DNA from 3 places in the Megamonas sp. genome. Region 1 is predicted to be linked to each of the others. Evidence: riboswitches for the same ligand, from Rfam matches in the RefSeq annotation. Region 1 holds a riboswitch; each other region holds the start of a gene.

Region 1 (10,816 bases):
AGTTGTAGGTGCAAATCTCATTCAAGCTCAAAGAGATTATTTTGGTGCTCATACGTATAAACGCATTGATAGAGAAGGTACTTTCCATCATCAATGGCAAAAACATTTTGATAGATAATAAGAAAAAGCAGACTTTTGTCTGCTTTTTTTTTATAATATAAGATATTGAGATGAATAGAAGAGAGGCGTTTTTGATGAAAATTGCATTTAGTGATTTTGATGGGACATTATATTTTCACCATGAAGATATCATACCGCAAATAAATATAGAAGCTGTAAATGAATGGAGAAGTAAAGGCAATATCTTTGTTTTATGTAGTGGTAGAGATGTTCATTCTTTAATGCATGAAGTAAATAATCAAGAGCTTACTTATGATTTTGTAATTTGTAATAATGGTGGAACAATTTTTGATAAGAATTTGAAATTAATAAAATCTTTTCCATTGGATGAAATACAATTAGAAAAACTTGTTCATAGTGATATTGCCAAAGAAAGTTGGCATATTTTATTTTCATCAGCAGAAAAAATGAGAACAACGATAAATAGCCCTAAATCACAGTTGTTAAAGTATTTTGAGTCTGAAAAATATAAAAATCAAGATATCATTCAAAAAATAACTGTAGAGCAAGCTTTATCTGAAATGAATGTAATACAAATTAGTTTAGCCTATGAAACAGAAGAAATTGCTAATAATTATGCTAAACGCATAAATAATGAATTTGAAGGAGCTTTCTTAGCTAATATGAATTTAAATTGTATAGATATATGTGCTAAGGGGATAAATAAAGCTCAAGGAGTTAAAGAATTATTAAATTTACAAAAAGATAAATGCTTTGAACAGGTTTTAACAATTGGTGATGCTCAAAATGATGTGCCTATGATAAAAGAATTTGAAGGGTATAGTTTAAATTCAGCAACTATACATGCTAAAAATATTGCAACAAAATTGTATGATAGTGTAGGTGAAATGTTATTTGATAATATGAAGTAATAAAAGTTGTATTTTTGTATATTAGTTGTATTATATATATATTATTTGGTAAACTATATAGATACACATATAAATATAAAAAAGAGATTGTTATATTTATAAAAGGAAGGACGGTGTAAAAATGGCAACGGCAGATGCTCCGAAATATATAGATTTAATGAATTGGATAAGAGAGCAAATTTTAAGCGGAGAATTCAGTGTAGGCATGAGATTGCCTTCTGAAAATGAATTGGGGAAAAAATTCTCAATTAGTCGCCAAACTGTAAGACAGGCAACTAGCGTACTAGAAAGCGAAGGCTTACTAGAGAGAAGACGTGGTAGCGGAACATATGTATCTGCTTCAAAATCAGCAATAAAGAAAACAACAAGAAATATAGGTGTTGTTTTGACTTATTTAGATGATTATATTTTTCCAAGTATTGTACAAGGGATAGAGAAAGTATTGACTAAAAATGGTTATTTTATGCAGTTAGCTTTTACCTATAATAGAGTGGAAAAAGAAGCATATATTTTAGATACTATGTTGAAGAATAATATTGATGGTTTAATTATTGAGCCAGCAAAAAGTGGTATACCATATATCAATACAGATTTTTATCAAAAAATAAAATCAGCAGGAATACCATGTGTGTTTATTCATGCTGATACTAATCCGCCAATGAATATACCAAGCGTGCGTATGGATGATTATCTAGCAGGGCAATCGGCAGGTGAATACCTCATAAAACATGGACATGAAAAGATTGCTGGTATTTTTAAATCTGATGATATGCAAGGTCAATTGCGTTATTCAGGTGCGATCAATGCTTTGAAAAAACATAATTTATTGCAATCAGAAAAAAATATGTTTTGGTATACAACAGAAGATATCAAACTTATTATGAATGGTGAATTAGACCGTGAAATATTAAGACGTCTAAATGATGCTACAGCCATTATTTGTTATAATGATCAGATAGCAAGATATTTAGTCGATTTATTTACTAAAATTGATAAAAAAATACCAGATGATATTTCAATTATAAGTTTTGATGATTTGGAATTAGAGTCAGCTATTGGCTTAACAACTTTTGCTCATCCTAAGAAAGAAATGGGAAAAACAGTGGCTATACAACTTTTGAAATTGATGGAAAATCCAAGCTTAAATGTCAGTGTGAAATTCCCACCAAATCTAGTAGAAAGAGAATCTGTAAAAACATTTTAAAGCGAGTCATATGACTCGCTTTTTTTATAAAGTAATAGATAAAATATAAGAGAATAGTAATGATACTAAAGAAAAAACACTTCTTTTATGTTAGAATTGTGATACTTTAACATAAAAGAAGTGTTGATGTTAAGCAAGATTATTTAGGATTATTAGCAACATATTCTTTAATAACTTTTACAGCACCTTCAATACCTGTACGAGCTACATTGATTATTAAATCATAATCTTTAGGTTCGCCCCAGTTAAGTCCTGTATAGTAATTATAGTAAGAAGCACGTTTTTGGTCTTCTTTTTTTAATTCAGATAAAGATTTATGATAAACAAGTTGACCTCTAGTAGTTCTGAAATCATCGTCAGCAACGATAAAGAAGCTATAAGCATTATAGTCATTTAAGATATAATTAGCACAACGACCTACAAAAATACCAGATTTATAGTAATCAGCTAATTGTTTTATAGCGTTAGATTGAGGTTTAAACATAAACATATCATCATTTTGAACAACATTATCAAAGATATGTTCATATGGAGATTCATCACCATAAAGATTAGTATAAGTGAGATTTAATTCTTCTAATTTACAACCTTTTTCAAGATGTTCAGCAATCAAAGCAACTAATTTTCTATCATAAAGAGGGATTTGAAGTTCTTTAGCTAAAATTTCAGCTACTTCACGTCCGCCAGCACCATATTGACGACCTATTGTAATTAACATAATAATTTCCTCCTTGAACTTATCTCATTATTAGCAACCAATATCGCGAAGTTTTTTACCTTCCATAAGATTGCTTTCAATTTTTTCAAGAGAAACACCTTTTGTTTCTGGAACAATGTAAATTGTGCAGAAAATGAAGATTACGTTCAAAATACCGTATAACCAGAATGTTTGAGCGGAACCAATACCTTCGAGAAGGGAAAGGAATGTAGCACCGATAATCATGTTGGATACCCAGTTTGTAGTAGTAGAGCAAGCTATACCGAAATCACGGCTTTTAAGAGGTTGAATTTCAGAGCATAAAATCCAGATAACAGGTGCAGCACTCATAGCATAACCAGCGATGGAAAGAATTGTCATACCAACAGCAGTGTAAGAAATCCATTGAGCTGTATTTCCGCCTTCAAACTGCATGAGGCACCAGCCAAGAACGATAAGAGCGAAAGCCATGATACCGAAACCAATTTTAAGTGCGATTTTACGACCAGTTTTATCGATGAACTGCATGGAAATCCAAGTGAAGATAACGAATGTCATACCATCTAAGATAGTAGCAAACATTTGGTCTGTGTGGCTTTCAAAACCAGCAAGACTGAAGATTTTTGGAGCATAATACATGATGATGTTCTGACCAGTGAATTGTTGCATGAACTGTAAGAACATACCAAGGAAAACAACACGACGAACATTTTTGTTTGCTTTGAATAAAGAGAAACCAGCTTGTTTAACTTTTAAGCTATCTGTGATATCTTGGAGTTCTTCATGAGCTTTTTCTTTGTTACCACGAAGAACGTTAAGTACTCTTTGAGCTTCAGTTGTAAAACCTTTAGAAGCGAGCCAACGTGGGCTATCTGGTAATTTAGCAACAGCGATTATTAATAAGAATGCAGGGATACTGATGATACCAAGCATAAGTCTCCAGCTTTCTGTTGGAGCAAGAAGTGTATCAGAGATGAATGCGATAACGATACCGAAGTTAATCATGAGCTGATACATGGAAATCAAACGACCACGATGTTCTTTTTCACTCATTTCAGAAAGATAAAGTGGTGCTACATAAGAAGCAACCCCAATGGAGAAACCTAAGATTATACGAGAGATTAATAAAATTTCATAATTAGGAGCGAATGAAGAACCAAAACAACCAATAATAAATAAGAGACCTGCTGTTAAAATAGATTTTTTACGACCTAATTTAGATGAAATCCATAAAGTAATAATAGAACCAATAGCCGCACCAAACATCATAGAACTTACGATCCATTCTTGCATTTGGCTTGTGAGTGATAATTGGTCTGTAATGAATGGCAATGCACCAGCGATTACCCCAATATCAAGACCAAACAACAAACCAGCCATACCGGCTGCAACAGATACTAATTTGCGCATACGTTTACTTTGTTCAAGCGCTTCAGTGTCAATAGCTGTGGACATGAGATAAAACCTACCTTTTCTTTATTATAAAATTAACAGACAATTATAAATATCATACTAATTTAAACAATTTAATAAAGTTGTATGATATGTTGACAAGAAGAATTGTACTATAGTTTTTTTTATTTGACAAGTGCTTATTGCAAATAATTTTAAATTTTTTTGAATTTTTTTATTTAGGAAAAAGATTAATAAAAAATAATTTCCTTTATATAGATAAAGATTACTATAAAAATTATTTATATAGTGTAATTGTTAGAAAGATTGAAAAAATTTTTATAAATTTTATGTTTTTGCCTATTGAAATTTGTATAACATACATGCTATAATAAGACCATGTTGTATGACAATTATATATTATAATTTTCAAATAAATGGTAATATTAAATATACAACAGTTATAATAGAATTATTTGCAAGTAATAATATAAGTTATATTTTTAAAGAAAGAAGTTGTTTTTTATGAAAAAATTACAAGACTACAAATTTTGGTTTATCGTAGGTAGCCAGTTCTTATATGGCCCAGAAGCTTTAAAAGCTGTTGAAGAAGACGCAAAAAAAATGGTAGAAGGTTTAAATGCTTCTGGCAAACTTCCTGCAAAAATTGAATTTAAAGCTGTAGGTACTACTGCTGAAGTAATTGACAGATTTGTAATGGATGCAAACTATGATGATACTTGTGCTGGTATTATCACATGGATGCATACTTTCTCCCCATCTAAAATGTGGATTAGAGGTCTTAAAAAATTACAAAAACCATATCTTCACCTTCATACACAATATAATAGAGAAATTCCAAATGAAGAAATCGATATGGATTTCATGAACTTAAATCAGTCTGCACATGGTGACCGTGAACATGGTTTCATTGGTACTCGTATGCGTCTTGCTCGTAAAATTGTTGTTGGCTATTGGGAAACAGAAGCTGTTCAAAACAAAATCGCAACTTGGATGCGTACTGCAATTGGCGTAATCGCTAGTGCTGATTTAAAAGTTATTCGCTTTGGCGATAACATGAGAAATGTTGCTGTTACTGAAGGCGATAAAGTAGAAGCAGAAATCAAATTTGGTTGGTCTGTAAATACTCATGCAGTAGGAGATTTAGTACAGTACATCAACGCAGTAACTGAAGAACAAATTGATGCTCAAGTTGCTGAATATCAAACTAAATATGAAATGAATACAGATAATATTGCATCTGTACGTTATCAAGCAAAAGTTGAAGTTGCTATCAAAAAATTCTTAGAAGATAACAAAGCAGATGGTTTTGTAAATACATTTGAAGACCTTTATGGTATGGATCAACTTCCAGGTCTTGCAACTCAAGATTTAACTGGTCAAGGATATGGTTTCGGTCCAGAAGGCGATTGGAAAATTGCTTGCCTCACTGCAGTTATGAAAACTATGGCACAGGGCATTGATAAAGGTACTGCTTTAATGGAAGACTACACTTATCATTTCGGTAAAGATGGCGAAGATAGCTATAACCTTGGTGCACATATGCTTGAAGTTTGCCCTAGCGTTGCAGAAGGAACTCCAAAAATTGAAGTTCATGAACTTGGAATTGGTGGCAAAGATGCTCCAGCTCGTCTTGTATTTGAAGGTAAAGCAGGCAGTGCTATTGTAGCTACTCTTGTAGATATGGGTGGTAGAATGCGTCTTATCGTTAACGATGTAGAATGCGTAAAACCTATTATGCCAATGCCAAATCTTCCTGTAGCTCGCGTAATGTGGAAACCAATGCCAAGCCTTGAAGAAGCTGGTGAAGCTTGGATTTTAGCAGGTGGTGCACATCATAGCGTTATCAGCTACACTGTAACTGCTGAACAACTTCGCGATTGGGCTAATATGATGGGTATTGAATTCGTTCATATCACTAAAGATTTAGATATGGATAAATTTAAAGATCAGCTCATGCTTTCCGACATTATGTGGAAATTAAAATAATTTGTTAACTCTCTCTCTTTCCCCCATAACTTTATATATTTTCCCTTAACTGAGGGGGAAAGAATATTTTTTAAAACAACAGCGTATAACTATTATAGTTATACGCTGTTTTTGCTTATTATGTCAGATATAGTTGTAGCAGAAATAGTTTCGTTAGAGATTAAAGCATGAATTAATACGTGATATTTTGGTAATTTATCTAAGCCCCAAAGTAATTTTATATTAAATATATCTTCCATTACTTTTCCTAAATCTACGCCAAAAGAATCAAGAGAATGACGCATTTTATCTGGTTTTTTACAAGGCTGATTAACAGTTCTACTGCATTTGCAACAGTAACTACAGCCACCAGAAGATAGAGAAATTGTATTATCATTTTCTAAATTTAGTAGAGCAGTAGCTATTTCATTTTTTAGTTTGCGCAAAGTTTTGCGAGTAAATGTACTAATTTCTTCTTTAGTAGTTAAGCTATTTATAGTATCTTCACTGTAATTTATTTGTACAGCTACTAAATAAATAGATTTATATTGGCTCAAATAAGTTTTAGGATTAAAGCTAAGTGGTGGACAAGACCATTTATGTTTATAATTATTACATTGTTGGCAATAAGTCAAAAATTTGTCTATGTCTTGATAATTAGAAATAAAATCCTGCATATCATGATGGGCGACTTGAACTTTTGTAGTAAACATAAAAGCACTTCCTTAATTGTTAAGTTTTTTGATTTTAGGTTTGACAGCTATATTTGATAAGCTTATTATTAGTATGAATAAATTATAATACAAGAAGTGAGATTTTTATAGGAGGTCTTTTCATGGACTTATTGATGCAAGGTGTAGAGTATTTTCATAAGGGCGGATTAGTAATGTACATATTATTAATATGCTCAATCTTTATTATCACTATTGGTATAGAACGCTTATTATATTTTATGAAAGCTGATTCGGGAAGAGCTTTTGCACAAAATTTTTATAAATTGATGATTAATAATAAAATTGAAGAGGCTAGAAATTTAGCACAAAATAGCAAGGGGGATTTAGCTTCTTTAGTCGATTTTGCTTTCAATAAAATGCAAAATAAAAATATCAATTTGATGATGTTGTTGGAAGTTCAATCAGGGATAAGTATTTCTAAATTTAGAGAAAGACTTTATTATTTAAATGTAATTGTTACTATGGCTCCTTTATTAGGTTTATTGGGGACAATAATTGGTATGATTTCAGCTTTTAGCGTATTTAATTTAGAAGAAGGTCAAGCTATTGCTATCACTGGGGGTGTAGGTGAAGCATTAATCGCAACAGCTACAGGACTTTGTGTAGCTATTGTTTCTTTGGCTATTCATGCATATTTTGTGCAGAGAATAGACCGTATCGTAACTGATATGGAACAGGCTTTTTCACTAATTGAAGGTTATATAACTAGAGGTGAATGACAATGCGTTTAAAAGATAGAAGAGCGTTTTCTAAGCCTGAGGTCATGATTATACCAATGATTGATATTATGTTTTTCTTATTGGTATTTTTTATGCTCAGCACACTGTACATGGTGGATTTAAAAACTATTCCTGTAAATATGCCTAAAGTGCAAAATGCCCAAAGTCAAACAAATGTTAATTATTTAGTTACGATGAAAGCTGATGGCACTTTGTATTTAGAAAATAAATTGATAGATGAAGATACATTACTTCAAGGTGCAAAAGAAAAATATGAAGAAAATAATAATTTTGCTGTAGTTATTCGTGCTGATGAAAGCATTGATTATGGTAAAATAATGGCTTTATTAGATAAATTCAAGGCTATTGGTATAACTAAATTTGGTTTAGCGACAGAAACGATAGTACAAAAGTCGCAATAATGACTTGACATATTTATTACTAAATGTTATGGTAAAAATAGAATTAATTTTTTAATTAATTTTATTTATAATTTATATTGAGTGGAATAGGTGTCCCTAGGACTTAATAGATAAAGTAGTAAAAGCTACTACGGTCCCGCCGCTGTGAAAGTGAGCAACTTCAAAAATATGTCACTGAGATTTTCTTGGGAAGGCTTGAAGAAGCGATGAACTTGAGTCAGAAGAACTGCCTATTTGTCAATCACCGTTATGACCTGCGAGAGATAGGTAGGAGATTTATTACAGTATAAGGCTATCTCTACATCGGTATAATTCCATGTAGAGATTTTTTATACTAGAAATGAACCTTTGAGCGCGCAGAAGGTTCATTTTTTTTATGACTTTTAACCTAGCTTAAAAGAAAATTGTAGGATAAAGGGGATAACTCAGCTAAGAGAGGAAAGAACAATATGAAAGCTAAATGGAAAAAAATTTTAATGGCATCTATGGCATGTGTAGCCTTAACAGGCGTATCTGCAACATCTTTTGCTTCTGGTTATGAGTTGAGCTCTGAAGTAAAGACTGCAACTCCAGCTTTATTAAAAGCAACAGAAATTGGTTTACGTACTTATAATACAACAGATGAACAGCTAATGAAGGCACCAAATAAAGATGCTATTGTAGTGATGAGTTTTGGTACTACTTTTAAAGATACTCGTGCAAAAACAATTGAAGCAACTGTAGATGAAATTCAAAAAGCACATCCAAATACTAAAGTGGTATTAGCATTTACTTCACATATTATTATTGACCGCATTAAAGCTAAAGAAGGTATTAATATTCCAACTCCAGAAGAAGCTTTGGCACAACTAAAAGCTGAAGGCTATAATCGCATTGCACTCACTTCTTTAGATGTTATTCCTGGTATTGAATATACTTATAAAACAGCTGTTTATGATATTTACAAAACTCAATTTAAGAAAATGACTATTGGTACACCTCTTATGTATTGGATGGGACAAGAAAATCAAAGAGATGATGTAGAAGATGCTATGAAAGCACTTGAATCTCAAATGCCTAAATTAGGTAAAAAAGATGCAGTACTTGTTATGGCTCATGGTACACCAGATCCATCAAATGCATATTATGCTGTAATGCAAGATCGTTTAAATAAACTTTATGATGGCAAAGTTTTGATTTATACAGTTGAAGGTAATCCAAGATTAGAAGATGTCATTGAAGAGTTAAAAGCTAAGAAAATCAAAAATGTAACTTTAATGCCACTTATGATGGTAGCAGGTGACCATGCTAATAATGATATGGCAGGAGAAGAAGAAGATTCACATAAATCTATTTTAGAAAAAGAAGGTTTCAAAGTGGATACTTATCTTCACGGTTTAGGTGAAAATGAAAATGTTCGCCAATTATTTGTGGATAGAGCAAATGAAGCTTTTGATGCATTGCAAGCAGATAAATAAGCTGTGTGGCCTAAGCTTGACGCTTTTATATGGCAAGTGTAAAATAAACAAGAGCATTATTTTATTAAGTAATTTAGTTTCTACTAAAATATGCAAAATGTAATACAGTAAGGTATGTGGCAAATTTTGTCACATACCTTTTTATGCAGGAGGATTTTTAATCATGGCAGGAACTTTTTATGGTATTGGTGTAGGTCCTGGAGACCCAGAATTATTGACAATGAAAGCTATTAAAGCTATTGAAAAAGCTGATGTACTCATTGCACCAAAAACAGAAAAAAAAGATGGTAGCGTAGCTTTAAGCATAGCTAAACCTTATTTAAAAGATGATATTGAAATTGTATATCAAGTTTTTCCAATGGTAGTTAATTTTGAAACTACTGATGCATGGCAGAAAAATAAAGAAGAAATTTTAGCTTTATTACAAGCTGGAAAAAATGTAGTATTTTTAACATTAGGCGATCCAATGTTTTACAGTACATATATTTATGTATATCGTCTTTTAGCAAAAGAAAAAGATATAAATATTGAAACTATCCCAGGTGTGCCAGCATTTTGTGCGATTGGTAGTAAATTAGGTTATCCTTTAGTTGAAGGCAATGATATCATCAGTGTAATTCCAGCAACTGCTGATAAAGAAACTATTGATAAAGCTTTAGCTGTTTCTAATAATGTGGTAATGATGAAAGTTTATAAAAATTATCCTGAAGTAGTAGATGCTTTAGCTGAAAATGATATGGTGGATAATGCTGTACTTGTAAGCCGTTGTGGTCTTCCAGATGAAGAAATTATAAATGATTTACAAGCTCAAAAAGATAAAAAATTAAATTATTTATCAACTATTTTGACTAGAAGGAGTAAAGGTATTTAATTGCCTTAGATAATGTTACTATGAAAAAATTAAATGGTTTGTTTTGTATATTAGCTTTAGTAATATGTTTTTCAGTAATATTAGTTGGTTGTGGTAGTCAAACAGAGGAAAAAAATGCTTCGAGTGGAACTGATAGTTATTTAACTATTACAGATGATGCTGATAGACAAGTAGTTTTGACGAAAAAACCAGAGAGAATAGTACCATTATCAGCATCTTTTTTAGAGCCACTTCATGCTGTTGATGGAAAAATAGTGGCTAGGGTATCAGCAAAAACAGGTATTCCCAAAGAAGATGAAAATCTACCACAAGTAGGAAATGTCTATAATATTAATATTG
Region 2 (10,816 bases), on a different contig from region 1:
TTCAGTATTATCAACAATAATATCGTTATCAGAAGATTCGACTTCATCATTGATTTTTAAATAAATGGGCGAAAATATACTTGTCTGATATACTGTTATTCTCTTTATTTTAATCAATTCTAACATAGCTAAAAAAGTAGTGATTAATTCAGATTTAGAAATCTTATGCTCACTATATTGAAATACAGTGTTAAAACAAATATTTCCGCCATGTTGTTTAAGCAAAGCCAATAAAGAAATGATTTTATCTTCAATAGTATATTTTTCTCGAGCAACATTAGCTACAAGAGGTTCATTTTCAATTTGGCTTTCTAGCACATTTTGAAATGCTTGCCACAAAAGTTTTACATCAAGCCCTTTAGGTGGCAAATGTTTTGTCGGTAGATTAGAAGCTTCACGAAAAAATCTTTTGCCAGCTTCATCTGCCATTTCACCTAAAATACTGCTGACTTCTTTATAACGACGATATTCTAATAATCGTTCGACTAATTCTTTTCGTGGGTCAACCTCATCAGTATCATCTTCATTTACTTCTTCTACCTTAGTATCAGGTAATAAAATTTTGGATTTGATTTGTAATAATGTGGCTGCCATGACTAAAAACTCACTAGCTACTTCAATATTAAACTCTTTAAATTTAGCAAGATAATCCATATATTGTTCCGTCAATAGAGCAATAGGAATATCATAAATATCAATACGATTTTTTTCAATCAAATGCAATAATAAATCTAATGGCCCTTCAAAGGATTCTAAATGTACCTTATATTGTTCTTGTTGCATAAAAAACTCATTAAATAATAATAGAAATAATAAGATTTAAAATGCTTATAATAAAGTTACTGATAGGGTGAATGATAAAACCCAATATTCCAGTAAAAACAAGAGCGATTAGAATAAAAAAGCTATAACGATTAATTACAGAAGATTGATATTTATAAGCTAATCTACCTGGTAACAGAGAAGATAAGATTTTAGAACCATCAAGTGGTGGAATAGGTACTAAATTAAAAATAGCAAAATTTACATTATAAATAATAATTAATTGTAATACCATAACAAGCCAATGAGGAGCAAAACTATACTTAAAACAAAGAGCAAAAAATATTGAAGCTACAAAAGCTGTGATTAAATTAGCTAATGGTCCTGCTAAGGAAACTTGCATTTCACCTTTACGCCAATCATCAAAATTATTTAAATTAATTGGTACAGGCTTTGCCCAACCTATTTGAGCAAAAAATAACATAATCAATCCAATAGGGTCAATATGAGCTACAGGATTTAAAGTTAATCTGCCATTCATACGAGGAGTGAAATCTCCTAAATTATCAGCAACCTTAGCATGGGCATATTCATGAACAGTCAATGCAATCAACAAACCTGGGATTGCATATATCATATCTGGACCAAAACCAAACATTAAATACCTCCTAAATTTTTAAATAACAAATATAAATAAATTATTGTTTACACAATTTTTCTGCCATTAAAATAGCAACAACAGATTTAGCATCAAAGATTTCACCTTTATTAACTAAATCGACAGCTTCGCTTAGTGGCATTTCTACTAGATTTATAAATTCATCATCATCAGTATGTTGTTTACCTTTTACTAAATCTTGTGCTAAATAAATATAAATCCATTCATTAGAGAAACCAACAGTAGTAGCTAATTTATGAATTTGTGTGTATTTATTAGCAGTATAACCTGTTTCTTCAGATAATTCACGTTTAGCACAAATTAATGGGTCTTCGTCAACACTATCTAATTTGCCAGCAGGAATTTCTAAAGTTACTTTGCCAATAGGATAACGATATTGACGCACTAAAATAATATTACCATTTGGCAATACAGGAATAACAGCAGAAGCACCTTGATGTTTTATCCATTCACGAACAGCTTTATTACCATTTGGTAATTTTACATAATCACGCTTTACATGAAGTAATACCCCATCAAAAATATCTTCGGAAGAAACTTTTTCTTCAATTAAATCTTCATACATGAAAATCCCTCTCTTTATATTATAATATTGATAACAATTATAAATTTTATATTCATAATTATATCATCTATAAAAACAATAAGCTATGAGAAAAATAATATACAAAAGTCTATTGTAAATAGATTTTTTGTGGCTATAATTTTTAAATATTTTTATCAATCCGCCAATAAGTTAACAACTTTACAAAAACTATATATCTTATATAAAGTTTTTAGTAATAATAAAATTAATGAAATTTATTATAAAATAATTGACAAAGATTATCACTAATGATAACATAAAACATAAGTAATAAAATATAGATAGAATAGGTGTCTATACAGACTTAATAGGGAATTCGGTATAAGCCGAAGCGGTCCCGCCACTGTAAAGACGAGCGATTTCACAATTATGTCACTGAGAATAAATTATCTTCTTGGGAAGGCGTGAATAGCTATGACTCTAAGCCAGGAGAACTGCCTATTTAATAATCACCGTTATTACCTGCGAGCGATGGGAAGGCGATTTTGTACGAATATAAATTTGTATAATACTGCCTAATTCTATGGAATTAGGTTTTTTTATTATATTTTATATTTGTATATAATCATATTTAAGTCTGCTTGTTAAAGCAGACTTTTTTGTTAGGGATAAACAAGAAAATAAAGAAAGGAGCTAAAAGATAATCTACTAAAAAAATAAACAAAATATAAAGGAGGCTTTTTATTTTGAAACGATTAATAAATCGTTTAATTCAATTAGTAATTACTTTAATTGGAGTCAGTTTTTTAACATTTTGTTTAACTTATTTATCACCTGGTGATCCAGCCACTATGCTCTTAGAAGCATCAGATACTATTGTTTCTCAAGAAGTAATTGAGCAAACTCGTGAAGAAATGGGACTTAACGATCCATTTCTTGTACAATATGGTAATTGGCTTTTAGGTGTAGTGCAAGGCGATATGGGAATTTCTTATTCAGCTAAAAAACCTGTTATGGAGAAATTAATAGAAGGCTTTGCAGGGACTGTTTTATTAGCATTAACTACAATTATTTTAATTATGGTCATTTCCATTCCTTTGGGAATTTTTTCTGCTACGCATCGCAATAAAATTCCTGATTTTTTAGTGAGAATATTTTCTTTTATTGGTGTATCTATGCCAAGCTTTTGGGTGGGTTTGATTTTATTATATATCTTTGGCTTAAAGCTGGGTCTAGCTCCTATTGCTACAGCAAAGGTCAGTTTTTCAGGTTTAGTATTGCCCGCACTTACTTTAGCTATTTATCAATCAGCGAAATATACTAGACAAGTGCGTACTGTCATTTTAGATGAATTACATCAAGATTATGTAATTGGCGCTAGAGCTAGAGGATTGTCTGAAAAAGCTATTTTATGGAAACATATTTTACCTAACGCCATTTTACCTTTAATAACTTTATTAGGTATGTCCATCGGTTGGTTATTAGGTGGTGTTGCTGTTATTGAAACTGTTTTTTCTTGGCCAGGTATAGGCAAAATGGCAGTTCAAGCGATTACTATGCGTGATTATCCATTAATTGAAGGGATTGTTTTATGGATTGCCACAGTATATACAGTAATTAATTTTTTAGTGGATTTATCTTATAGTTATCTCGATCCAAGAATAAAAAAGGAGAATTAATACAATATGATTTTTAATTTTATAAAACAAAATAAATTATTCTCCATATATTCTTTTTCAGTCATTTTAATAATCTGCATTGCTCTATTAGCACCAGTTTTAGTGCCACATGATCCTTATGAAGCCAATATGTTGAAAGCATTGCAAACGCCAAATAATGAATATTTTTTAGGTACAGATAAATTGGGCAGAGATATTTTTTCACGCATAATCTATGGTATGCAAATATCATTATTTATGACGATTTGCATTGTGATTTTGACAGCAACTATAGGTTCAATCATAGGTATAATTGCTGGTTATTTTGGCGGTAAAATAGAACTTATTTTAATGCGTTTGGCTGATATTATGCTTTCTTTTCCAGGAATTATTCTAGCTATCGCTATAGCTGGCATCATGGGTGGAAGTATTATAAATACGATTTTCGCCTTAGTCGTTGTAAGTTGGGCAAAATATGCTCGCTTAGTACGAAGTTTAGTTATTAAATTAAAAAATAATGATTTTATCATAGCTAGTAAAACTAGTGGAGCAACTACATTTACAATTATGTATCATCATTTACTACCTAATATTTTACCGTTGATAGTGATTACGGGAGCTATGGATATTGGCACTATGATGATGGAAATAGCGGGTCTATCTTTTTTAGGTTTTGGTGCTCAACCACCTACACCAGAATGGGGATTAATGCTCAATGAAGGTCGTCAATATATTCAAACTGCTCCATGGCTGATGATTTATCCAGGGTTAGCTATTTTTATAGTAGTAGCTATATTTAATCTTTGGGGAGATAGTTTACGTGATATTTTAGACCCTAGACAGGATTGATAGATTTTATTGATAAGAAAAGAGGTTAAATATGAAAAGTTTTAGAATGAAAAAATTATGGAAGGCTATTAGTTTAAGTCTATGTGGTATATTGACTGCAGGTATAATAGCTGGTTGTGGCTCTGAAAATACAGTAGATAAAACTACTTTAAAATTTGGAGTTACAAATTTTGCAGATACTTTAGAGCCAACACAAAATTATTTTGGCTGGGTTGTGATGCGTTATGCTATTGGTGAATGTTTGGCAAAATTTGATGAAAAAATGAATGTTCAGCCATGGCTTGCGGAAAGTTGGTCTATTAGTGATAACCATTTAACATGGACTTTTAAAATCCGTGATAATGTAAAATTTTCTAATGGCAATCCAGTAACATCTGAAGCTGTAAAAAAATCTATTGAACGTGCTTTTGCTAAAAATACTCGAGCAAAAACTTTCTTTGAATACACAGAAATGAAGGCTGATGGTCAAAATCTAATAATCACAACAAGCAAACCTCAACCTAATATGCCTGGATTTTTGGCTGACCCATTATTTATTATTGTAGATGTTAGTGCAGAGGAACAAGGTAGAGATTTTGCCAAAGAAGGTCCAATTTGTACTGGTCCATATAAAGTGGAATCTTTTGTAAAAGAAAAGGCTGTAATGGTGAGAAATGAATATTATTGGGATGGTGAAGTTCCATTCGAGCGTGTAGAAATACCATCTATTGATGATCCTAATACTCGTGCTATGGCACTTCAATCTGGTGAAGTTAATTTTGCTGTAAATATCGCAGCTGGAGATATAGATTTATTTAGAAATAATGATAAATTCTATATCGATGAAATTTCTTCATTACGTACAGTACTTGCTCGTATTAATCAAAATGGTATTTTAGGCGATGATAAAGTTCGTGCTGCCTTGATTTCTGCTTGTGATCGAGAAAATTATAATAAAATATTACTAAAAGATACTTTTATCACAGGTAAAGCACCAATACCGCCATCTATGGATTATGGCTTTGATGAGTTGACAGATCCAAATGCATATAATCCAGAAAGAGCTAAGCAATTATTAGCCGAAGCTGGTTGGAATGATAGTAATGGAGATGGTATTTTAGATAAAGATGGCAAGGACTTAAGTCTTGATTTTGTCGTGTATAATAGCCGTGCAGAGCTTCCTTTATACGCTGAAGCTGTACAAGCTGATGCTAAAAAAGTAGGAATTAAGATAAATATAAAAAGTGTAGATTATAACCTTATTGATAAAATGGGTATTGATGGCGATTATGATTTACTTATTTCTAATATTACAACTGCTAATACTGGAGATCCTGAAATTTATTTAAGTTGGTATTGGAAAACTAATGTAAATGGAGATAATCCACAAAATGGTTCTGGATATAGTAATCGTGAATATGATGAGATTTTAAATCAATTATCTGTCGAATTTGATAAAGAAAAACGTCGTCAATTAATTATTGAAGCGCAACAAATCTTATTAAATGATGGTGCAGCATTATTCTTAGGTTATCCACAGACTAATATTATCAGCACCAAAGGCTTAGAGGGTGTAGTTATGTATCCATCGGATTATTATTGGCTTACTAATAAAATAAAACCAGCTAAAGCATAAAAGGGGTAAATTAATGTTACTTGATGTATCTAATTTAACTATTCAATATAACAAAAATATAGAAGCTACAGTTAAAAATATTAATTTTTCTTTGGATAGAGGAGAAATTTTGACCATAGTTGGTGAATCTGGCTGTGGTAAAACTACAGTGATTAGAGCCATATTAGGTTGTTTACCTAATAGCGGAAAGATTATAAATGGAAAAATTCTTTTTGAAAATCAAGATTTATTGAAATACAACCATAAAGATTGGCTATCTTTAAGAGGAAAACATATTGCTATGATTTTCCAAGATAGTGGTAATATGTTAAATCCTATCCAAACTATTGGTAAACAATTTATAGAATATCTACAAATTCACGATGATCTTACTAAAAAAGAAGCATATTCTTTTGCTGTAGAAATGCTTACTCGTATGAATTTAGCTAATCCTGAAAATATCATGAAATCATATCCATTTGAATTATCTGGCGGTATGCGTCAGCGTGTTGGTATCGCTATGGCAATAAGTTTTAAACCATCTTTATTATTAGCAGATGAGCCTACTTCTGCCCTTGATGTTACTACGCAAGAACAAATAGTTAAAGAATTGATAGAAATTCCTCGCAGTTGTGGTACAGCAATGATTGTAGTAACTCATAATATTGGTGTAGCTGCGTATATGTCAGATAAAATTATGGTAATGAAACAAGGCAAAGTTGTAGAATATGGTAAAGCCGAAGATATAATTAATTCACCACAGGCAGAATATACTAAAACTTTACTTGCTTCAGTTCCACAAATAGGAGGACAGCGCTATGTCTAAAGTTATTATGCAGGTAAAAAATATAACTAAAAAATTTCCAGCTAGTAATAATAGATTTTTAACAGCTTGTGATGATGTTAGTCTTAATATTAATGCTGGAGAAACAGTAGGCATTGTTGGCGAATCTGGTTGTGGTAAATCTACACTGGTAAAAACTATTATGAATATGCACGCACCAACTTCTGGTGAAGTTATTTTTCATAATCAAGATATTACTAAATTAACAGGAGAAAAACGTCGTCAAAATTGTCGTCATATTCAAATGGTTTTTCAAGACCCTACAGCAGCGTTTAATCCTAAAATGAAAATCGGCGATATTATTTGTGAACCGCTATTAAATTTTAATTTAATAAAAAAATCACAAATGAAAGAAAAAGCTCAAGAATTATTGCGATTAGTAGAGTTGCCAGATGATTTTGTATATAAATATCCGAATAATATGAGTGGCGGTCAACGTCAACGTGTAGCTATTGCCAGAGCTTTAGCCCTAGAGCCTGAAATTATTGTTTGTGATGAAGCCACTTCTGCTCTTGACGTATCTGTTCAGGCTAAAATCATTAAATTATTAGTAAAACTTCAACGAGAAAAAAATATCACCTATATTTTTATTTGTCATGATTTAGCTTTAGTTAGTTTATTTAGTCATCGTATAGCCGTGATGTATCTAGGCAATATCGTTGAAAAAATTGATGGTGATAAATTGATCGAAGCAAAGCATCCATATACTAAAGCTTTATTAAAAGCAGTTTTTTCTCTAGATAATGAGCAAAATAAAAATATAGAAACTCTTTTTGGTGATATCCCAAGCCCTTTGGACTTGCCAAAAGGTTGTCCATTTCAAAATCGCTGTAAATACTGCAAAGATATTTGTAAACAGGAAAAGCCAAAATTAAAAGAGATATCAGTTAATCATCATGTTGCTTGTCATTTATTTTAAATAAAATAATATAAAAATTTTAATAGATGGGAGATTTTATGCTATCACAATTAACTTATAAAGAATATCTAAAAGTAACTACTCCTTTTATGTTATCCACAGCTACACAGCCTCTATTAGGAGCTGTAAATACTGCTGTTATGGGGCATATGTCAGAAGCTTTTTATATAGCTGCTGTTTCTTTGGGAGTAATTTTATTTAACAATATATATTGGCTATTTGGATTTTTGAGAGTGTCTACTACAAGTTTTTCCGCTCAAGCTTTGGGCAGTGAATCCGCCAAAGATAAATTTTTAGCTTTAGCTAGACCACTACTTATAGCTATAGTAATAAGTTTAATATTTTTAATCATTTATCCGTGGATTTTCAAATATTATGCGTTGCTAATGAAGCCTGAAAGCCAAGTTGTTGAATTGATGAAAAATTATTGTGATATCATTATATGGGGAGCACCATTTGTTTTAATCAATTATGTAACGCTAGGCTGGCTCATGGGACAGATGATAATTCGCTATACTATGTTTATGCAAATATCCATGAATGTATTGAATATCGTCTTATCTATCGTATTTGTATTTATCATGGATATGAATATTCAAGGTGTAGCCTATGCTTCTTTGATTGCTCAAATATATGGTTGTATGATAGGTTTTATCGCTATTTATAAACGAGGGAACTTAATCATTTGCAGTGAATACATTCAAAGTTTAAAAACTTTACAACCATTTTTAGCCATGATGAAGGTAAATGTGGATTTAATGTTTCGCACTGTTTGTTTATTGACGATAAATAATTTGTTTGCCATAGCTGGGGCAAGCATGGGAACTGTTACACTAGCAAGTAATGCTATTATCTTAGAAATCATTTTTATCGTGGTCTACTTTATTGATGGTATGGCAAATGGTGTGAGCGTATTTTCAGGAAAAGCAAAGGGATATAAGGATATAAATTTATTAAATTCAGTATTAAAGATAAGCTTAAGATGTTTAGCTGTATTTATAATTTTTATTTCAGTGATTATGTATATCACTAAATCGTATTTTATAAATATGATGACTGATTTGGCAATTGTGGCTAATTATGCTAACGATTATAGTATCTATCTGATTTTGCATCCAATATGTGCTTGTGTGGGATTGCTTTTATATGGTATGTATACAGGTATTGGTAATACAGCTTCTATCAGAAATATGATGTTTGTCGCTGTGATATTTTTTTATATCTGCCAAAAAATATTGATGTCTTATCTAGGTAATGATGGTATATGGCTAACATATAATTTAACGTATTTATTAGAATCAATTATTCTCATTTTGTATTTACCGTCGTTAAAGAAATATTTTAATTAAAGAAAACCTACTATAGATTACTTTTAAATAAGGTAATTTATAGTAGGTTTATTTTTATAATACGTTATATTGTTTTAAAGCATAAGCTACGCCATCATTATCTACATCTAAAGTGATGAAATCTGCTATCTGTTTTAAATTCTCATTAGCATTTCCCATAGCTATGCCATATTTTACAGCTTCAAGCATTTCCACATCGTTTCCGCCATCACCAAAAGCCATGGCTTCATTGATATCTATACCATAGTAAGCTAAAACTTTTTTGATGCCTGTGCCTTTACCGCCATCTTTAGGAATAATATCTGTAAAATATGGGCACCAACGAACAGCTTTGCAATTTGGCAAATATGGTAAGACTTCTTGTTCTTCATCTTCATTTAAGAAAATATTCAATTGATATGTTTTATGATTGGATACACGACTTACGTCATCAAATGCTCTATCAGGTGCAGTATCTCCTAAAGTTTCTTTTAATTTTGCTAAACGGTCATTATAGAGATTAAAATAAAAATAATCTATTTCCATAAAGCCACAAGCGATATCTTTATCTTTGATGTAATTTGTAAATTGGATTAAATCTTCACGATTTAAATATTCTTCGTGTAAGATTTTCCCTGTACTATCATAACAATATTGACCATTAAAAGTAATATAACCACTGAATAAATCGCCAAATTCATCAATTAAAAATTTCAAGTCATATGGCGGACGACCAGTTGCGATAAATAATTTTATTCCTTTTGCTTTTAAAGTATGTAAAGCTTGTATCGTAGATTCAGGAATTTTATGTGTTTTAAAGCTAACTAAGGTACCATCAATATCAAAGAAAATAGCTTTTATCATCATATCACCGTACTTTCATTAGAATTATAAAATATAAATCAATTATAACAAATTTTAAGCTAGTACGTATATTGTTTTTATGCTATATTATAAACAATAATTATTGACTAGATAAATATAGAAAGAGATGTGAATGATTTTCATGAATGCAACTTTAAAAAATATTACGGCTATGCTTGTTTTTGGTAGTATTGGTTTATTTGTACGCAATATAGAACTTGCAAGTTCACAAATAGCCCTAGTACGTGGTTTTGTAGGTGCTTTTATTTTATTTATTGCTATGGTATGCTTGCACAAAAAAATAAATCGAAATGCTTTGATAAGAAACTTACGCTATTTATTAATAGCTGGCGTAGCTATAGGTTTTAACTGGATTTTTTTATTTCAAGCATATAATTATACAACGATAGCTACAGCAACACTTACATATTATTTAGCACCTACTTTTGTAGTATTATTATCTCCATTTATATTAAAAGAAAGTTTATCTCTCTTTAAAATCATCTGTGTAATTTTATCTTTATTAGGTATGGCATTAGTCGCTGGCATATTCAATGATAACCAATCTGGTGTAAATGATTTTATCGGTGTACTCTATGGAATATCTGCTGCATTATTTTATGCGATTGTAGTCTTAGCAAATAAATTTTTCAAAGATATTTCTGCCATTGATAGCAGTATTGCTCAATTATTATTAGCTTCAATAATTTTATTGCCTTATGTAATCTATCAGGGAAATTCATGGAGTATGAGTGGTTTTTCGTTATTATCTTTGGCTATATTAGGTATTATA
Region 3 (10,816 bases), on a different contig from region 1:
AAAAATGAGTTTCTACTTTATATTTTTCTGCCCATTGATGTAAAGCTTTCTCATTTTGCTTGACGATTGTAGAAACTAATGCTTTGATTTTTAAATCTTCACAATCTGCCATTTTTTTAGCTTCATTTATTGCCTGTTCCACAAGATTTAGTTCAACATCTCTGCGACAACCAACGCCAATTATCAATTGTTTTCGCGTTAAAAATAATATATTTTCTCGCACTTGTCGTTTATCTGTGATAAATACACAAAAATCATTTTGCCTATCAAATTCTTCTACATCAATTAATTTAGCTTCAATCTTAAAATCTCTAGCCAAATCGATTATCATCTGTTCACTTTGCTTTAAATCTTTATCTACATAATAAATAACTTTTTGCTGTTGAATTAATGCTGAATTAATTATTTTTATATGTTCTAAAGGATAAGGCACTAAATTATATTTTCTTGCCACCACATCAGGAGCAATTATTTTATTCGTATCTGTCGCTGTAGTAATTACTGGCATAGCATTTAATATATCAGCAATCTTCAACGTGAGTTCATTTGCTCCACCTAAATGACCAGATAATAAACTTATCGCAAAATTAGCTTTTTCATCTAAAACTATTACAGCTGGGTCTTTGACTTTATGCACGATAAATGGTGCTATCATTCGCACAGCAATACCTGTCGAAGTGAAAAATATAATCGCTTCATACTCAGCAAAAATATTTTTTATCACATCTCTCATTTTGTCATACTCATATATATGCTCAGCTAAACTAATATCATATCTATCTTTTTTTACATAGATATCACAAGTTTTCAAGGTATTTTGCAATTTACAAGCTAATTTAGCACCATTTTTAGTTACAGTAATAATTGCATATTTCATTAAGCTTTATCTGTACCTTGACGATACATATGACTAAATTCTGGTGCATAAAGACGAGATTTTGCATATTCTGTATCTAAACATTTACTTACAACAATCATAGCTGTACGAGAAATATTATTTTCTTTAACAATATCGGCAATAGTTTCAAGTGTACCACGTACAATTTTTTGTTCAGGCCAAGAAGCTTTCTGCACGATAGCAATAGGTGTAGATGGTTCATAGCCACCTTCAATCAGCTGTTCTACTACTTCAGAAATCATATGCACACTCAAGAAAATACACATAGTAGCTTGATGAGCTGCTAAAGATTTTAATTTTTCTTTTTCAGGAACAGGTGTTCTACCTTCATTGCGTGTGATGATTACAGTCTGAGAAATTTCAGGTAGTGTATATTCCTGTTTCAAAGCTGCTGCTGTAGCTAAGAAAGAACTTACACCAGGAATTACAGTATATTCAATATTGCGACGAGATAATTCGTCCATCTGTTCCTGAATAGCACCATAAATTGCAGGGTCACCAGTATGAAGTCGAACTGTCATTTTGCCTTCTTGTTCTGCTGCTGTAATTGTTTCAATAACTTCACCTAAAGTCATAGAAGCACTATTATAAATTTCACAATCTGCTTTTGCATAATCTAATAATGCAGGATTTACAAGAGAACCAGCATAAATAATTACATCTGCCTCTTTTAATAATCTTTGACCTTTAACTGTAATAAGTTCAGGATCCCCAGGGCCTGCACCAATAATATAAACCATAAAAAATATCCTCCCTAATTCATCTTATTTTAGTTTTTTACAAGTAACAATATAAACTGGATTTTGTGCATTGAACATATCATATGAACCGATTTGTCTTAAACGATTTACTTGTACTTGAATTGATTCATAAGTGTAATTTTCTTTTTGCTTCATATATGTTGTGATTTCAGATATTGTCTGGATTGTTACCGCATTTACGATAATGCGTCCACCTTCATTTAATTTACTATCAATTATATCTAAAATCTCAAACATATGTTTGCCACTGCCACCGATGAATACTACATCACAATTTGGCAATTCATCTAATCCTTTTGGTGCTTCTGTGGCAATGACTTTAACTTTATCTTCTAATTTAAATTTAGCAATATTTTGATGTAATAAATCAACAGCTAAATCTTTTTTCTCTATAGCATAAACTTCTCCTTGTGGAGCAAGTAAAGCCGCTTCAATAGATAAAGAACCTGTACCAGCACCAATATCCCAAATAATATTATCAGGACGAATTTTTGCCTTGCACATTGTCAAAATGCGAATTTCTTCTTTTGTCATTGGCACTTTATCGCGAATAAATTCTTCATCTGCTATTCCTGGTAAATTCAAATATGCACCAACTTTCTATTCATAATTTATTTTATATTAACCTTCAACTATCATCACACAATGACTCGCACATGCTTTTGTCTGTGCTTCATCTAAAGATAAGCTGACTATCTTTTCATCAGGATAAGAAAGTCTAGAACAAATATATGCTCTCGCATTTTTATCCCAACCTCTTGCAATCAAATATGTGGCTATAGCATTAGAATTAAATTTATTATCTGTGAGCATACCGATTATGCGACCTGGATAATATTTTAAGTCTTCATCACTTGGCACACGTCCATGAAAACTAAGTAGACTAGCGTCTTGCCATGGAAGTGCTATCTTGGCAAAAGCTGTTTGCATGGAACTTAGCCCTGGAATTACTTTTATATTTTCTAAAGGAAAATTCTTGCGCAAAGCACTTAACAAAGAATAATATCCTGGATCGCCAGATACCATCACTACTACATCATTATCATTTAATTCAACTTTTATAAAATCCATCACAGCAGTGATATCTGCTTTTATGGCAAAAGTTTTTTGACCTTGATGAGAAAATTCATTTAATGCTCTTGTTCCCCCAACTAAAACTTTTGCTTCATTTATAGCTTGCATAGCCATAGGAATGACATATTCTTTCGCCCCTGGACCAATTCCAGCCACAATTATTTTATGTTCCAACCTAATCTACCACCTATTTCTCTTGCATTATCGTCCATGCCCAAAATTTCACCTTTCAAAGTAACCATCACAGTTCCTACTTTGAAAGCATTAAATACATGTTGTTCACTGCGAAGACTAGCTCTTTTAGCTAATAAATCATAAAAACCTTTTTCTACCAATCCATATCTTTCAATAATTGGCATAGCTGCTTCTGTTGTCTTCACTTTAAAAATTTCTTCTATGCCTTTTTTACCCATACCTAAAAGAGCAGCATAAGAAGCTAATATTTCCAAGCGAGCATCAGCTATTTTACTATGTGTATAGAAAATTCCTCCAGCTACTTTTACCAATTTACCTAAATGACCAAATAAAAGCACTGATTTAATTCCTTCATCAGCAGCAAATTCCAACATATGACCGATAAAATTACTTGTCTGTACCATAGCTTTTGCTGGAAGATTTAATTTACTAGCGATATTTTCACCAATTTTCCCAGGAACAAAAATAATATCATCAAATCCATTTGCTTTGGCTACAGAAATCTGCGGTGTAAGTGAATTTTTAAAGCCTTCTTCAGACATTGGACGCACCACGCCAGTAGTGCCAATTATAGAAATACCACCTTCTATACCTAATATAGGATTAAGCGTTTTTTTCGCTAGTTCCACTCCTTTAGGAATAGATATCGTAATATCACAGCCATAAGCTTCTGGCAACAATTCACGAACGACTTTCGTCATCATTTTTCGTGGCCCTGGATTTATTGCCGGCTCTCCTGGTGGAATAGACAAACCTGCCTCTGTAACTTTTCCAATACCTAAGCCAGCATAAAAATTGATTTTATCATCATCTTTATTTATTTTTACTTCCGTAAATACAGAAGCTCCATGTGTGATATCTGGGTCATCACCAGCATCTTTTATGACTTCTGCTCTTGCTCCAGTTGATGTAAGCTCTACATTTTTAATGGGAATATGCAATAATTCTCCACTTAGAGCATATAATTCAATCTCTTGAACGACATTTCCCTGTAAAGCAAGTATAGCAGCTTTTGTACCAGCAGCTGCACAAGAACCTGTTGTATAGCCACTTTTCATTTCTTTACGCATAAAAAAATCTCCCTTTGGGCAGGGAGATAGACTTATCCCGTATTTCTACGAAAAATTCTCCACCTGCCCATCTCTCGTGAGTCTGAAAAATATATCATCTATAAATTTCACGGTGTTTTTCCAATAGGCAAGTCTCCTGACTTAGGTTCCTCGCTGATTTTCGCCTTCCCAAAATAAATTATTTCAGTGACATAATTAAAAATAGCTCCCCTTACAGTGGCGGGACCGTACTGGCTCTTCCAGTTTCCTTATTAAGCTTACGCACCTATCTCTATTTAATTTAATATATTATATTATAGGCATTATCCATTAATACTGCAAATCAAATTATTATTTCTTCAATATCTTTTCCACTAAATTTTTATCTAAATCAGGTAAATAAATAATTTCTTTTGCCAATGTTTCATGTTTATTTATCATTTTTTCCATGAAAACCATATCATACCAACAATTTTGCTTATAACCACATTTTGTAAAATGAGCTATTTTCTTATAATTAAATTTTTCATGGAAAGCTATACTTTGCGGATTGGGATAGGTTATGCTTGCTACTAAATTAGTTATATTTTGCAATTTTAAAATCGCTTCTAATTTCGTATATAAAATTTCTCCTATTTTTCTACCTTGATATTTTTCATTAATATAAATAGAAGTTTCTACACACCAATTATAAGCTTGTCGTTCCCTAAAAGTAGAAGCATATGTATAACCTACTATTTCATCACCAATACAAGCTAAAATATAAGGAAATTTCGACATTATTTTTGTTATACGCTGTTTAAATTCGTCAATTATTGGCACTTCATATTCAAAAGTGATATTTGTATTTTTTACATAGGGAGCATAAATTTCTACTAATTTTTCTGCATCATCTATTTTGGCTAAACGAAAAATTATTTTTTCATTGTTCTTCATTAAAATCTCTCCTCAATGACTAAATTTTTACTTAAAATCTATACAAATATTTATACTAAATAATTCTAGTCAAAATTTATATTGAGTCAAATAAAAATTTAATCATTATTGATATTCATTCTTGACACCATATACCCCATAGGGTATACTAAAGACGTAAAGATAATACCCCTATGGGTATATAATTATTTTAGAAAAGAGGCGTACATATGGCTACTACTTCTAATTTATCTATTGATAATAATAATCACAAACAAAAAGCATATTCAATCAATATCCATTGTGCTAATTGTGCTGCCAAAATCGAACGAAAAATCAACGAATTATCTAATGTAGATAACGCTACTATTTCTATTTTGACTAAACAATTAACTTTAACAGCTAAAAATCCTGATGAATTATTACCTACTATTCAAAAAATAGCAGACAAAATTGAACCTGGCACTATAATCTCTCAACTTGAAGAAAATGCTTCTAATTATAAAGAAAAAATCTATCTAATCGAAAATCTAGATTGTGCTAACTGTGGTGCTAAAATCGAAAAAAAATTAAACGAATTACCTGAAATTAAATCTGCTCAATTGACATTTGCTACTAAAAAATTAAAAATAGTAGCTCAAAATCCTGATGCACTTCTACCTCAAATAAATAAAATAGCTAATTCCATTGAAAATGGTGTAAAAATCATAAATGCTGATGAAGCTTCTTCAAAATCTCATCAAAATACAAAAAAATTTTTTGATGAAAAAACCATTGATATTATTGAAATTGTATTTGGTGCTATTTTATTTATCATTGGCGAATTTACCTCTCTTGTACCTGACCAATATACACTTTATCTGTATATCGTAGCTTATTTAATTTTAGGTTTCCATGTACTAAAAACTGCCATCACCAATTTATTTCATGGAAACGTTTTTGATGAAAACTTTCTCATGAGTATCGCAACTTTGGGAGCATTTGCTATCAAAGAATATCCTGAAGCTGTCGGTGTTATGCTCTTTTATCGCATTGGCGAATATTTTGAAGAACGTGCTACAGAAAAAAGTCGCAGTCAAATTATGGATGCTGTTGATTTACGACCTGAAACAGTAAATCTTCTCCATAGTGATAAAATGTCTGTTATTTCTGCTCATGAAGCCAAGGTTGGCGATATTTTATTAGTTCGTGCTGGTGATAGAATTCCTGTTGATGGCATTGTCATTGAAGGAGAAAGTCGTTTGGATACATCACCTGTTACTGGCGAACCTATTCCAATAAAAATTGCCCCAAATAGCTCTATCACTTCTGGTTGTTTGAATATTTCCGGCGCTATCAAAATGAAAGTAGAAAAACCTTTATCTGAATCTATGGTTTCACGCATTTTACAAGCTGTAGAAAATGCAGCTGCCAACAAACCTAAAATAGATAAATTCATCACTCGTTTTGCTAGAATTTATACTCCTATTGTCGTTTTAGTAGCTACGCTTACAGCTATCATTCCTTCATTGATTACAGGTGATTGGGAACATTGGATTTATACAGCTTTAACTTTTTTAGTAATTAGTTGTCCTTGTGCTTTAGTATTAAGTGTGCCACTTGCTTTCTTTTCTGGTATCGGTAGCGGTTCCAAACAAGGAATTTTATTTAAAGGTGGTCTAGCTTTAGAAGCTCTAAAAAATATAAAAACTATTGTCATGGATAAAACAGGTACACTGACTCATGGTAATTTCACAGTTAAAACTATAAATCCTACAAACAATTACACAAAAGAAGAATTGCTTTCTCTTTGTGCTAGTTGTGAAAAAATTTCTTCTCACCCTATTGCTATCAGCATTATCAATGAAGCCACTAAACAAAAACTCAATTTAAAAACTACTACTGATAATCAAGAAATTGCTGGTGAAGGTATAATCTGCACTATTGACAAGCAAAAAATTTATTGTGGTAATAAACGCTTAATGCAACGATTTAATATTGCTTTACCTGATGATTTGCTTATTAATGCTGGTACAGAAATATTTATTGGTATAGATGATAAATATGCTGGCTCTATTGTTATTGATGATACTATCAAAGATGATGCAAAATCCACTATCGCTAAATTAAAAAACTTAGGTTTAACTACAGCTATGCTCACAGGTGATAATGAACATAGTGCTTATGCTGTAGCTAATGAAGTAGGCATTGATAAAGTTCATGCTAAACTTTTACCTGAAGATAAATTAAAAAAATTATCCTCACTTAGACAAGAACATGGTAATGTATTTTTTGTCGGCGATGGTATAAACGACGCTCCTATTCTCGCCGGTGCTGATGTTGGCGCTGCTATGGGTAGTGGTGCTGATGCCGCCATTGAAGCTGCTGATGTAGTATTTATGAATTCTAAAGTTCATTCTATTTTCCAAGCAATAAATATTTCTCGCGATACCATTCGCATAGCATGGCAAAATGTAGTCTTTGCCTTAGGTGTAAAAATACTCATCATGATACTCGGTCTTATGGGATTTGCTTCCATGTGGGCAGCAGTTTTCGCTGATACTGGCGTAGCTATGATTTGTATTTTAAACTCCATTCGCATTCTCTATAAAAACTATTAATAGCTTCTAACTTTTAATAATCTGTTCATTTTCTTTTTTAGATGAACAGATTATTTTTTATATTTACGAAAATTTCTTGGAGTACATCCATTATATTTTTTAAAAAGTTCTGCATAATAACTTCCACTATTAAATCCACATTCTAATGCAACTTCTGTAATTGATAAATCTTCATTCTTTAATAAAATCTTACTTTTTTCTAATCTATATAAATTAACAAAATCATTTGGTGTTTTATTTACATATCGCTTAAAAAGTTCATAACACTTACTTTTACCTACATTTCCAGATTTTGCAATATCTTGTAAAATTATTGCTTTTTTATAATTTTGATAAATAAATATTACCATCTGTTTAAATATGTTCACATCATCAGAAGTATCATCTTTTATTAAGTTTAAATTTTTATCATTATCTATTAAATTATATATTTGATACCATAAATCATATACTAAAGACAACAATTTCCATTCTTTTGCTCTACAAGATTTTTCCTGCCAATCTATTAATGCAAATAATATTCTATCTAATTGTTTTCCTTCATTATTTTTCAAACACCATGCCAATAGTCCATTATTCTCAATAATAGGAATTACATATTCTCGATACATAGCTTTATTAATTGTTAATACTGAAGGATTTACCATTAAACAAATAAATTTACAATCATCATGATTATATTCATAACCATAATGTATCTGCTTTGAATTTACAATTAAAATATCATCTTTTATTAAATGAAAAATTTCTCCATTTATATAAAAATTCATTGAACCTGATAAAATTTTTATAATTTCTATATCATCATGCCAATGACATAAAGCTCTTTTATTTTCATATTGTATTAATTCTCTTATCTTTATAGATATTGGCAATAATAAATTTTCATATTCTACTACTTCTAAATTATTTTCTATTATATGCATAAAACTCATCCTCAGCAGATTATTGTTATAAAAAACTCGATCAATATTGATAGTATTATCCCCTATTATATATTATTATGACTCTATAATTAATTATTTTAGGAGGTTTTATCATGCTAGCTGATTATCATATGCACACTGAATTTAGTGATGACTCTACTTGCCCTATGGAAAAAGCTATCCAAACAGCAATAGCGAAAAATCTTGATGAAATCTGTTTTACTGAACATATTGATTATGGTGTAAAAACAGATTTAAATTGTGATTGTCAAAAATACCTTGAAAAATTTACATATTATCAAAAATTATTTTCTCCCCAAATAAAACTAAAATTTGGCATGGAATTCGGTATGCAAACACATACTATCAATCAATTTGCCAAAACATTTGCTAGTTATCCCTTTGATTTTATAATACTTTCTTGTCATCAAGTCGATAATCTTGAATTTTGGAACCAAGCTTTTCAACAAGGAAAAACACAACAAGAATATAATGAACTTTATTACCAAGAAATTTTAAAAGTAATCCAGCAATATAAAGATTATTGTATTCTCGGTCATTTAGATATGATTAATCGTTACGACCAAAAAGGAATTTATCCTTTCAATAAAGTCTTTGACCTTGTAAATGAGATTTTAAAACAAGTCATAAATGATCATAAAGGCATTGAAATTAATACTTCTTGTTATCGTTATGGTCTAAAAGATTTAACGCCTTCCGTTGAAATTTTAAAACTCTATAAAAAATTAGGTGGCGATATTATAACTATTGGTTCTGACGGTCATGATGTTGACCAATATGGCTTTAAAATCCAAGAGACTAAACAAATATTAAAAGATTTAGGATTTAAATATATCTATACATTTGACAAAATGAAACCTATCGCTCATACAATTTAATAATTAAAATAAAAAAACTAGATGCAGTTCAAAACTACATCTAGTTTTTTATTATTTTCTAGCACATTCATTATCTAAATTAAGCATAATTTTAAGACCATGGTCTAATGTCGGCAATAAATATTCTAAGCATTCTCTTACAGCTTTAGGACTTCCCGGCAAATTAATAATCAAAGATTTTTTTCTAATGCCTGAAGTTGCTCGACTCAACATAGCTCTTGGTGTAATTTTTAAACTATACATTCGCATAGCTTCAGAAATTCCTGGTGTTTCTTTTTCAATTACATCTTTTGTCGCTTCAGGTGTATTATCTCTTGGTGAGAAACCTGTACCACCTGTTGTCAAAATCAAAGGAATTTCTTTATCCGCAAGCTCTATCATTTTGTCTGCCAATAAAGCTCTATCATCTGGCAAAATTTCCATGGATACTACTTTATAATCAGACTCTTCTACAATCTGCTTTATACATGGACCACTTAAATCTTCACGAAGACCTTTTGCACCTTTATCACTTGCAGTGATTATCGCTACTTCAAACATTTCATTCACCTTCTCAAGCTTCTACAAAAATCGTATCTTGTGCTTTAATTTCTCCACCATTTAATACAATCGCAAACACACCTTCATTAGGCATGATACATTCACCTGTTTGCTTTTGAATATTGCAACCTAAATGGCATTTTTTACCTATTTGAGTGATTTCCAATAAAATATCATTTACTTTTAATCTTGTACCAATCGACAAATTTTTTAAATCAATACCTTCAACTAAAAGATTTTCGCCAAATGCACCAGCAGGAACTTTGAAATTATATTTTTCTTCAAAAGCTCTCACAGCTTCCACTGCTAATAAACTTATCTGACGATGCCATTTTCCAGCATGGGCATCATGCTCTAAACCAAAATCCTTTATCATTAAGCCCTTATCTACAGCAGTTTTTAAAGTACCTTTTTGTTCACTGATACATACAGCTAAAATTTTTCCCATCAATTAAAATCTATACTCCTTATTATTTTTCATAATCATAAACGCCAGATTTTCCGCCTTCTTTATGCAATAGACGTATATCTGATATTTCCATACTTTTATCTATAGCCTTGCACATATCATAAATCGTCAATAAAGTAACTGATACAGCATGGAGTGCTTCCATCTCAACGCCAGTCTTACCATTGACTTTTGTTGTCGCAATAGCTTTTATCATATAATTGTCTTCGTCTAATTCAAAATCAATCGTAATTTTTGTAATAAATAATGGATGACAAAGCGGTATCATATCACTTGTTTTTTTCGCTGCCATAATACCAGCTATCCTAGCAACAGCTAATACATCACCTTTTTTATTAGTCTGTTCTTTGATTGAACGAAAAACTTCTTGATTTACTTTTATACTACCTTCGGCAATAGCTATACGCATGGTAATGTCTTTTTGACTGACATCAACCATGATAGCTTCACCATCTTGATTAAAATGCGTAAAATTCGCCATATTTTCCCC

Evidence for each region. Region 1 has a riboswitch for cobalamin ahead of AC5LAX_RS10785 (sirohydrochlorin cobaltochelatase). Riboswitches for the same ligand answer to the same signal wherever they lie in the genome.
Region 2: another riboswitch for cobalamin. It lies ahead of nikB (nickel ABC transporter permease); the one in region 1 lies ahead of AC5LAX_RS10785 (sirohydrochlorin cobaltochelatase).
Region 3: another riboswitch for cobalamin. It lies ahead of cbiD (cobalt-precorrin-5B (C(1))-methyltransferase CbiD); the one in region 1 lies ahead of AC5LAX_RS10785 (sirohydrochlorin cobaltochelatase).

Annotation. Positions count from the first base shown of each region.
Region 1 is NZ_CFQVBI010000072.1:30,545-41,360, reverse strand. Features, by position in the region: gene gnd (NADP-dependent phosphogluconate dehydrogenase) at 1-118, shown strand, start outside; gene AC5LAX_RS10825 (HAD-IIB family hydrolase) at 195-992, shown strand; gene AC5LAX_RS10820 (GntR family transcriptional regulator) at 1,114-2,196, shown strand; gene AC5LAX_RS10815 (cytidylate kinase-like family protein) at 2,336-2,914, opposite strand; gene AC5LAX_RS10810 (sugar porter family MFS transporter) at 2,945-4,348, opposite strand; gene araA (L-arabinose isomerase) at 4,811-6,295, shown strand; gene AC5LAX_RS10800 (DUF2284 domain-containing protein) at 6,394-6,987, opposite strand; gene AC5LAX_RS10795 (MotA/TolQ/ExbB proton channel family protein) at 7,110-7,727, shown strand; gene AC5LAX_RS10790 (ExbD/TolR family protein) at 7,730-8,149, shown strand; cobalamin riboswitch at 8,221-8,397, shown strand; gene AC5LAX_RS10785 (sirohydrochlorin cobaltochelatase) at 8,599-9,606, shown strand; gene cobI (precorrin-2 C(20)-methyltransferase) at 9,770-10,477, shown strand; gene AC5LAX_RS10775 (ABC transporter substrate-binding protein) at 10,498-10,816, shown strand, end outside.
Region 2 is NZ_CFQVBI010000065.1:88,118-98,933, reverse strand. Features, by position in the region: gene AC5LAX_RS09325 (segregation and condensation protein A) at 1-783, opposite strand, end outside; gene AC5LAX_RS09320 (site-2 protease family protein) at 794-1,420, opposite strand; gene AC5LAX_RS09315 (NUDIX domain-containing protein) at 1,461-2,006, opposite strand; cobalamin riboswitch at 2,299-2,483, shown strand; gene nikB (nickel ABC transporter permease) at 2,714-3,646, shown strand; gene nikC (nickel transporter permease) at 3,653-4,474, shown strand; gene AC5LAX_RS09300 (ABC transporter substrate-binding protein) at 4,521-6,089, shown strand; gene AC5LAX_RS09295 (ABC transporter ATP-binding protein) at 6,103-6,894, shown strand; gene AC5LAX_RS09290 (ABC transporter ATP-binding protein) at 6,887-7,831, shown strand; gene AC5LAX_RS09285 (MATE family efflux transporter) at 7,870-9,180, shown strand; gene AC5LAX_RS09280 (Cof-type HAD-IIB family hydrolase) at 9,235-10,026, opposite strand; gene AC5LAX_RS09275 (DMT family transporter) at 10,157-10,816, shown strand, end outside.
Region 3 is NZ_CFQVBI010000078.1:24,238-35,053, forward strand. Features, by position in the region: gene AC5LAX_RS11600 (cobalt-precorrin 5A hydrolase) at 1-877, opposite strand, end outside; gene cobM (precorrin-4 C(11)-methyltransferase) at 877-1,638, opposite strand; gene cbiT (precorrin-6Y C5,15-methyltransferase (decarboxylating) subunit CbiT) at 1,663-2,244, opposite strand; gene cbiE (precorrin-6y C5,15-methyltransferase (decarboxylating) subunit CbiE) at 2,281-2,907, opposite strand; gene cbiD (cobalt-precorrin-5B (C(1))-methyltransferase CbiD) at 2,892-3,998, opposite strand; cobalamin riboswitch at 4,108-4,282, opposite strand; gene AC5LAX_RS11625 (GNAT family N-acetyltransferase) at 4,329-4,913, opposite strand; gene AC5LAX_RS11630 (heavy metal translocating P-type ATPase) at 5,123-7,492, shown strand; gene AC5LAX_RS11635 (AraC family transcriptional regulator) at 7,543-8,418, opposite strand; gene AC5LAX_RS11640 (histidinol-phosphatase HisJ family protein) at 8,532-9,317, shown strand; gene AC5LAX_RS11645 (MogA/MoaB family molybdenum cofactor biosynthesis protein) at 9,369-9,857, opposite strand; gene AC5LAX_RS11650 (MOSC domain-containing protein) at 9,871-10,305, opposite strand; gene moaC (cyclic pyranopterin monophosphate synthase MoaC) at 10,328-10,807, opposite strand.